2 regions of the Streptomyces sp. NPDC005303 genome follow, and region 2 is predicted to be linked to the other one. Evidence: riboswitches for the same ligand, from Rfam matches in the RefSeq annotation. Region 2 holds a riboswitch; the other holds the start of a gene.
What was found. A riboswitch is a leader RNA that binds a small molecule or an ion and turns the genes downstream of it on or off. The one in region 2 is predicted to bind cyclic di-AMP.

Region 1 (4,518 bases), on a different contig from region 2:
CGAGAAGCAGCGCAGACGCGTGGAGGTCTTCGAGAAGTCACTCGAAGAGAAGGAGGAAGCCGCGGCGCGTGCAGTGGTCGATCTGGCGCGGAACCCGGGCCTCGGCCAGGCGGTCAAAGACGCCGCGTCGAAACAACTCGACCAGGACGTGCGGATCGCCGGAGAGATCCTTGCCATCGCGAGAGACGTGCTCGCGACCCACGAGGAGGCCGAGGCGAAGGTCAGCAGGGCCAAGGATCTCGCCGCCATCGCCAGGGCGGGAGGAAGGGCCCCGGCACTCTCCGAGATGAGAGAATTGATCGATCTCCTGGACATCACGGTGGAGCCTCTGGGCGAGGTACGGAAGCGCTCCGGCGTCGCATGCAAAGTGACGGAGTGGCATGAGCGCACCGGTACCCCGGTTCCTGCCGCGGTGTTCGAGTCGGAGTGGGACGCCGTAGAAGAGCTGGTAGGCGACTTCTTCGGGTATCGCCCCTTTGTGCGTGGCGCTGTTGATCTGCGGACACAGCTCAACGGCATTCTTCATCGGCTACGCACAGGGTGTCTTTGGGACGAACTTCCCGAACGTTACGGGCCATGGGCAGCGGTCAAGGATCGTCAGAACGCATGGTTCAGGAGGGGCTTCTGGCCCACTCTGATGCTTCGCCTCAACCGCCTTGGCGGAGGTACACCTGTCAGGCGTGAGCTGCGGGTTCCTCCTCTTCAGGTGTCCAGGCGCGGCTTGGGTGCGGGTTAAACATGACGCGCCCTCAAGTCTGTGATCTTCACGTGATCTACGCGGCATTAACTTGTGACAAGTGATCGAATCCCTATACGTTCACGGACCAGCGCGGTGCCCCGCAGTACCCACCGCGCGGGTACTTGCTGTCTCGGGAAAGGTCCCTCCATGCTCTCCGGGAACGGTCGTCACCGTCGCCCCCGTCAGGCTCCGGCTCTCCTCGTAGCGGCCGGTGTGACGGGATCAGCCATCGCGATCCCACTGCTCGGAGCGACCGGGGCGAGCGCCGCCACCGGCACCACCTGGGACCGTGTCGCGGAGTGCGAGAGCGGCGGTTCCTGGAGTGAGAACGACGGCAACGGCTACTACGGCGGCCTCCAGATGTCCCAGGAGAACTGGGAGAAGTACGGCGGCCTCGAATACGCCGAGACGGCCGACCTGGCCAGCCGCAACCAGCAGATAGCCGTGGCCGAGAAGCTCCTCGCGGACCAGGGCATCGCCGCGTGGCCGACCTGTGGTCTGCTCGGCGGTCTCAGCAAGGACTCGAGCTCGGCGGACGTCGACACGGGCGTGGGGAGCGGTACCCCCTCGACCTCGGCGTCCGGTTCGTCGAACTCGTCCGGCTCGTCGGGTTCGTCCGGCTCCTCCAACTCGTCGGACTCCGGGGATTCTTCCGGCGGTCTGCTCGACGCGCTGGACGGTTCGTCCGCGACGCCTTCGCCGTCGGCCACCCCCTCCAGTGGCGATTCCGCCAAGCCGGACAAAAAGAACTCTTCGGAATCCAAGGACTCCGCCGCAAAGGACGCACAGCCTTCCGACAGCTCACCCGTCGTGAGCCCAGAAGAGGACGAAGCGGACAAGTCGTGGCAGGAGGGCGGCTCTTCGGCCCTCGTGGACGTCGGCGCCCTCGGCTCCGGCAAGCACCGCGGTGGCAGTGCCGAGGAGGTTGCGACGAAGAGCACGGCCTCCGCCCCGGCCGGCCGGCACGCCGCCGCGACCTACGTCGTCCGGGAAGGTGACTCTCTCGTCTCCATCGCCGACTCCCTTGGCCTCGACGGCGGATGGCGCGCCCTCTACGCCGAGAACAAGGACCGCATCGGGGCCGACCCGAGCAACATCGTCGCCGGTCAGACGCCGACACAGGGGCTGAATAGGGCTGAAAAGCCCAGAAAAACAGCGGGAGTTCACGTCACACTTCACACCGAATGTCCACTTTGGTGAAAGTGTGGGATGAGTCTCAGAAGCCCTGATCGTCTTTGAAATTCCGCCGAGCGCGTGTCTACGGTCGTCACCGCTCGGCAACCCGAGCCCCGTCTGTCGCAACGCCGAATCCTGCCAGCGGCCGTACGGGAACAGTCGTCGCGTCAAGCGCCGTAGGCAGGAGCGGGGGACCCAGGTAAGTGCCGGGCCCAGCAGTTCACGCTGGACCGGCTTGGGGTTAAGTCGCGCACCGCGAGGTGGGCGACCGGGCAACTCAACCGGCCCGAACCCGACAGCTCACCTCGCAGGCGTCGGTGAGGGGATCCACCATGCTGTTTTCCGGCAAGGGCAAGCACCGTCGTCCGTCCAAGGCCACCCGGGCCGCCGCGCTCGCCGGTGTCACCGGTGTCGCCATCGCCGCCCCGCTGATGGCGGCCGGCAACGCCTCCGCCGCCACCGCCTCCGAGTGGGACGCCGTCGCCCAGTGCGAGTCCGGCGGCAACTGGTCCATCAACACCGGCAACGGCTACTACGGCGGCCTGCAGTTCTCGGCCTCCACCTGGGCCGCGTACGGCGGTACGCAGTACGCCGCGCAGGCCAACCAGGCCAGCAAGTCGCAGCAGATCTCCGTCGCCGAGAAGGTCCTCGCCTCCCAGGGCAAGGGCGCCTGGCCGGTCTGCGGCACGGGCCTGTCCAGCGCCTCCTACAACGGCGGCAGCAGCTCGTCCTCCTCCGGCTCCTCGAACTCGGGCACCAGCACCCGTTCGACCGACGAGCAGAGCGCCTCCCGCTCCTCCGAGCGTCCGGCCGCCAAGAAGACCGTCACCACCCCGACCGGCAAGAAGGTCAAGAAGGGCGACGGCGAGTACAAGGTCGTCAAGGGTGACACCCTCAGCTCGATCGCCGAGAAGCACAAGGTCAAGGGCGGCTGGCAGAAGCTGTTCAAGCTGAACAAGGACATCATCGACGATGCCGACTTCATCTTCCCGGGCCAGCAGCTCCACCTGAAGTAAGACCCAGCTGAACCACAGGGCCCTCACAGCCGTGTCCTTCAGGATGAAGGCCTCGTGAGGGTCACCCCCCGTCCCCACGGGCTCCCCGCTCCGGTGCGTGTTCCCCCGTACGCACCGGGGCGGGGTTTTTTCTTGCCCTGCTGTCGGGACGTCTTTGTTCAGTTCAGAAACAATTTACTCTCGGTTCTGTCCATGGGTCGGTCCACACGGTGGCCGATCCCCCGGAGCCGGTTAGGCTCGGACTCGCAGAACCCACCGCGGTCCCGGCGGACCGTGTCACATCCCAAGAAGGAGATGCTCGTGCCGTCCATCGACGTCGTCGTAGCCCGGGAAATCCTGGACTCCCGAGGCAACCCCACGGTCGAGGTCGAGGTCGGCCTCGACGACGGCAGCACCGGTCGTGCCGCCGTCCCCTCCGGCGCCTCCACGGGCGCCTTCGAGGCCATCGAGCTTCGCGACGGTGACCCGAACCGCTACCAGGGCAAGGGTGTCGAGAAGGCCGTCCTGGCCGTCATCGAGCAGATCGGCCCGGAGCTGGTCGGCTACGACGCCACCGAGCAGCGCCTGATCGACCAGGCGATGTTCGACCTGGACGCCACCGACAACAAGGGCTCGCTCGGCGCCAACGCCATCCTCGGCGTCTCCCTGGCCGTCGCCCACGCCGCCTCCGAGGCCAGCGACCTCCCGCTCTTCCGCTACCTGGGCGGTCCGAACGCGCACCTGCTGCCGGTGCCGATGATGAACATCCTGAACGGCGGCTCGCACGCCGACTCCAACGTGGACATCCAGGAGTTCATGATCGCCCCGATCGGCGCGGAGTCCTTCTCCGAGGCGCTGCGCTGGGGCACCGAGGTCTACCACACCCTCAAGAAGGTCCTGAAGAGCAAGGGCCTGTCCACCGGCCTCGGCGACGAGGGCGGCTTCGCGCCGAACCTGGAGTCCAACCGCGCCGCCCTGGACCTCATCCTCGAGGCGATCAAGGAAGCCGGTTACATCCCCGGCGAGCAGGTCGCCCTGGCGCTCGACGTCGCCGCCTCCGAGTTCTACAAGGACGGCAAGTACCAGTTCGAGGGCAAGGACCGCTCCGCCGCCGAGATGACGGAGTACTACGAGGAGCTCGTGGCGGCCTACCCGCTCGTCTCCATCGAGGACCCGCTGTTCGAGGACGACTGGGCCGGCTGGAAGGTCCTCACCGACAAGCTGGGCGACAAGGTCCAGATCGTCGGCGACGACCTGTTCGTCACCAACCCCGAGCGCCTGGCCCGCGGCATCGAGGACGGCGCCGCCAACGCGCTGCTCGTCAAGGTGAACCAGATCGGCTCGCTCACCGAGACCCTCGACGCCGTCGAGCTCGCCCAGCGCAGCGGCTTCAAGTGCATGATGTCCCACCGCTCCGGCGAGACCGAGGACGTCACCATCGCCGACCTGGCCGTCGCCACCAACTGCGGCCAGATCAAGACCGGCGCCCCGGCCCGCTCCGAGCGTGTCGCCAAGTACAACCAGCTGCTGCGCATCGAGGAGATCCTCGACGACGCCGCGGTGTACGCGGGCCGCTCGGCCTTCCCCCGCTTCAAGGGCTGACCTCAC
Region 2 (4,518 bases):
CGAGCAGCTTCCCGCGTACGGCGAGATTGCTGTACCTGAAGTCGCCCTCGGGCCGGCGGTCCGCGAGAAGTACCGCGAACCGGTCGGCCCAGCCGACGAACGCCCCGTCAGGGCCGGGGTCGCCGACGCCCTCGGTGAAGCTGTCCCCCACCGCCACGTACGACCCGATCACTGAGCTGCTGTCATTCTTCGAATCGTCTGCCACAGCCGTTCATGATTCACCTTCGAATGTGACCTACGCGACCGTAGGAAGAGCTTGACGGGCGGTGAGATAAGCCACTCCTAAAGTGTTGGCCAAACTAGGAATAGCCTTCTCGTCAGGAGTGTTGACGCTGCGGTCGCCACACCCGGAAGTCACTGATCCGGAAGTGGCTCCATGTGGTCCGGAACGCGAAGTGCCCACTCCGGTAAGGCTCCGGGTCGGTGTGGTCGAAGACCAGGCGCCCGTTGTCCCACCACTGCACCGTGGAACCGTCGGAGACGATCCGCACCCGGTTCGGCTCGCCGGCTACGAGCAGCGGTTCGGTGTAGTCGTAGATCAGCGGCCGCACACCGGGTTCTCCCACGTATCGGCGCAGCCGTGTCGTGGTGTTGTAGTTGGCTCCGTAGCCGGAGTAATACGTCTTCAGGTAGTCGTACTCCGCGAGCGCCCCGCCCCGGCGGACGGCGAAGAGGTCGTCGGGGGACCGGACGTCGACCGCGTTCCAGAAGTTGTTCAGGTCGGACACCCGGTCGTTGACCCCACCTGCCGACACCGGCGTCGCGGTGTACTCCAGGACGTACGGCCCTTCGAGCGGCTGCCTGAACCAGATCGTCGCCCCGGCGGGCACGTCGACCTCCAGGACCCCGTGCCGCGCGGTGACCGTGCCGCCCTGCTCCAGTTCGACCGCCCAGCGGTGAAGGCCGTGGCGGAAGTCGTCGTGAGCGATGAGACGGCGGTGGCGGGGCGAGGCGCTCGCGTCGGCCGCGGGGGCGAGGGCGGCCAGGGCGGCGCCGGCCGCGAGGGCTCCGAAGGCTCTACGCGTGGTCGTCATGACGGACGGTTCCTTCCGTGAAGGGCTGAACTCCAAAGGCCGTAGAAAGCGCTTGCGCAGCTACGGAGTTCACTGTGCCCCGCCCTTCCCCCACCTGTCGACGCTCTGAGCACGCCCGCCACAAGAACGCAACGCAGTGATCATGAAGGCACTGGCCATCTCGTGTTCCTGCGGAAACACCGAAGGCCGGACCCGGGGATCGGGGTCCGGCCTTCGGTGGCACAGGAGACGTCGGGTCAGCCGACGGCGACGCCCTTCGAGCGGAGGTAGGCGACCGGGTCCACGTCGGAGCCGTAGTCCGGCGTGGTGCGGATCTCGAAGTGCAGGTGCGGGCCGGTCACATTGCCCGTCGCGCCGGAGAGGCCGATCTGCTGCCCCTCGGTCACGGTCTGGCCGGCCGAGACGGAGAGCTGGGACAGGTGGGCGTACTGCGCGTAGTAGCCGTCGTTCAGCTTGATGACGACCTGGTTTCCGTACGCACCGCCCCAGCCCGCGGAGACGACCGTGCCCGCGGCCACTGCCTTGAGCGAGGTGCCGGTCGGGACGACGAAGTCGACACCGGTGTGGTAGCCGCTGGCCCACATGCTGCCCGCGACGCGGTAGCCGGTTCCGATGGTGGCACCGCTGACCGGGAGGGTGTAGCCACTGGAGCTGCTGGTCGTGTCGGAGCTCTGGACTGCGGCCGTCGACTTCGAGGACGACTTCTTCGGCTCCGCCTTCTTGGCCTTCGCCGGCGACGAGGACCCGGTCTTCACCGTGCTCGCCTTGGCCTTCTTGCCGATCGAGAGCTTCAGGCCCGGGTGTATCAGCGACGGGTCGTCGCCGACGGCCGCACGATTGTCGGCGTAGAGCTTCTTCCAGCCACCGCTGACGTGCTGTTCGTCAGCGATCTTCGAGAGATAGTCGCCGACCCGCACCGAATAGATGCGCACGGTCGAGGTCTTCGCCGTGCTCTTCTCGGCTGCCGTCTTTTCGGCGGACTTCTGCGTGACCGGCAGCGACTGAACCGCCTTTTCCGACACGGACTGAGGGGTGGCGGCGTGAGCGCCGGTGGCCCCCATGAGCGGGAGGGCCAGCGCGGCGCCTCCGGTTCCGGCGACGGCGATCGAGCGGGCGAAGCGCTGGGACTTCGGGCGGCGGTGCTTACCCTTCGCGGGCATGACGAATTCCTCTCCGGCGCCTGCGAGGTGAGCTGTCGGGTGCGGGCTGGAGATGCCCGGCCGCGTCGAGACGCGACTAAACCCCAAGCCGTTCCGGAGACCGGAACAGGCGGTAATACCTGTGGGTCCCCCGCTCCTGCCTTGCACGGGTGGGTGAGTGTGGGGAATCCGTTCGGCGGCAGGATTGGGCGTCCGACCGGATCGGTGGTGAACGTAAACGAGCAGGACGCAAAGGGACAAGTGAGAGGTTGCCTGTATATGCGTTTCTCTTGATCCGGTATGAGAATTACCGGTCACCCTGCGTGAATCGGACGTCCTTCACCCACCCAAATCCCCTTGAAGAGCCTGTGAATTACGTGAACATGACGGGCGACGCACCGTCACGGATATGACGCTCCTCACGTCACGAATTCACAGGAATTCTCATCCCGGGCGGAGCCGGAGGGAAGCCGTCAATTCGGACAGAAGCCCTAGATGCGACGCAGCCGGATAACCGTCGCATCAAGGTCTCCTCGCAAACCGGTACGAAGTCCGTGATGCAGCAATACGACTCCGCGGTGAATTTCACCCGTTTCGGGGCATTCATACGATGCCGTGGGGTCGAGCCCCCGCAGCCGCAGCGAGGGGACGGGCTCGCCGTACTTCTGCGCCTGAAGCCAGGCCAGGACCACGGTCTCGTCCCCGAGGACGTACTGCACCGCGCTCAGCCCGCCCCGCGGAGGCCGCAGCCGATAGAGGTCACCGCGCTGCACCAGGGGCCGGATCTCCTTGTAGAGCCCCACCCAGCGACCGGCTTCGGCGAGCTCGTCCTCGGTCCACTCCGAGAGGTCCCCGCCGACCCCCAGCACCCCTGCCATCGCGCTCACGAACCGGAACCGCAACGAGCTCACCCGGCCGTTGAGCTGGGTGTTCGGGCTGTCGGTGACCCAGGCGGCCATCACGCGCGCGGGATGGATCTGACTGAAGCCGTCCTGGATGGCGAGCCGGTCGAGCGGGTCGGTGTTGTCCGAGGTCCACACCTGGTCGGTGCGGCTCAGCACCCCGAGGTCGATCCGGCCGCCGCCCCCCGAGCAGGACTCGAAGGCCACGCCCGGGTGAGCCTCCCGCAACCGGTCCAGCAGGGCGTAGAAGCCGCGTACGTGGTCGACCCACAGGCGCTGCGGATAGGACTCGCCGGGCCAGCCCGCGTCCGTGAAGCAGCGGTTGAAGTCCCACTTCACATAGTCGATCGGGGCCGAGGAGAGCAGGGTGTCGAGCTGCTCCCACAAGTACTCCTGGACGTCCTCACGTGCGAGGTTCAGTACGAGCTGGTTGCGGAACTCCGTCCGCTTTCGACCCGTTTGGTACTGCACCCAGTCCGGGTGGGCGCGGTACAGCTCGCTGTCAGGGTTGATCATCTCCGGCTCGACCCAGATACCGAACTGCATGCCGAGCGCGCGTACGCAGTCGGCGAGCGGCTTGAGACCGGAGGGGAAGCGGTCGGGGTTGGGCGCCCAGTCGCCGAGCCCGGCCCGGTCGCTGGTGCGGGCACCGAACCAGCCGTCGTCGACCACGAACAGCTCGACGCCGATCGCCGCGGCCCGCCGGGCGAGGGTGCCCTGCTGCTCCTCGGAGATGTCGAAGTTCGTGGCCTCCCAGGAGTTGAACAGCACGGGCCGGTCCTGGTCGGCGTCCGGGATGACGTACGCCCGCTGGTAGGCGTGCCAGGCGCGGCTCGCGCCGCCGAAGCCGCCGTCGCTCCAGAGACCGGCGAAGACGGGCGTCGTGAAGGACTCGCCGGCCGCCAGCCGGAGCAGGCCCGAGTCGTCGTACCCGGCGCCGCCGGTGATCTGCACGCGCGCGTCGGGCAGTTGTGCCACGGCGATCCGCCAGGACCCCGACCAGCCGAGAGCGACGCCGTAGACCTCGCCCCGCTCCTCGGTGGCGTCGGTGTCGAGCGCGACCCACGGCAAATGCTGGTGCCCGGTGTGGCCGCGGCGGCTGCCGATGACCTTCTCGCCGTAGGTGAGCGGGGTCCGGGTGAGCAGGGACTCGGCGGCCCAGCGGCCGTGCAGCTGGGACAACCGCCAGTCGTCCTCGCGGTCGGGCAGGGTCCAGGTGGCGGAGTCGGCGCGCAGCAGCTCGACCGGCGCCGGGCCCTGGTTGTCCAGGGTCACCCAGCGCTCCAGGATGTCGTCGCGCATCCGGTAGTGCAGCGTGATGGACAGCCCGCCGTCACGGAACCGCAGCCGCAGCTCGTCCCCCTCGGTGTCGTACACCTCGAAGCTCCACTCGGTGCCGCGCCGCTCGTCCGTGCGCACGGACAGGGCGGGGCGGGTGAAGCG

Region 1: it holds a riboswitch for cyclic di-AMP, as region 2 does, so the genes downstream of both, ABZT93_RS28565 (transglycosylase family protein) here and ABZT93_RS09370 (peptidoglycan DD-metalloendopeptidase family protein) in region 2, are expected to answer to the same signal.

What each region holds. Positions count from the first base shown of each region.
Region 1 is NZ_JBEXGM010000024.1:50,835-55,352, reverse strand. It holds gene ABZT93_RS28575 (transposase) at 287-736, shown strand; gene ABZT93_RS28570 (transglycosylase family protein) at 887-1,939, shown strand; cyclic di-AMP (ydaO/yuaA leader) riboswitch at 2,078-2,244, shown strand; gene ABZT93_RS28565 (transglycosylase family protein) at 2,248-2,931, shown strand; gene eno (phosphopyruvate hydratase) at 3,226-4,512, shown strand.
Region 2 is NZ_JBEXGM010000004.1:254,034-258,551, forward strand. It holds gene ABZT93_RS09360 (SGNH/GDSL hydrolase family protein) at 1-172, opposite strand, end outside; gene ABZT93_RS09365 (DUF6250 domain-containing protein) at 318-1,034, opposite strand; gene ABZT93_RS09370 (peptidoglycan DD-metalloendopeptidase family protein) at 1,271-2,194, opposite strand; cyclic di-AMP (ydaO/yuaA leader) riboswitch at 2,199-2,360, opposite strand; gene ABZT93_RS09375 (alpha-galactosidase) at 2,665-4,518, opposite strand, start outside.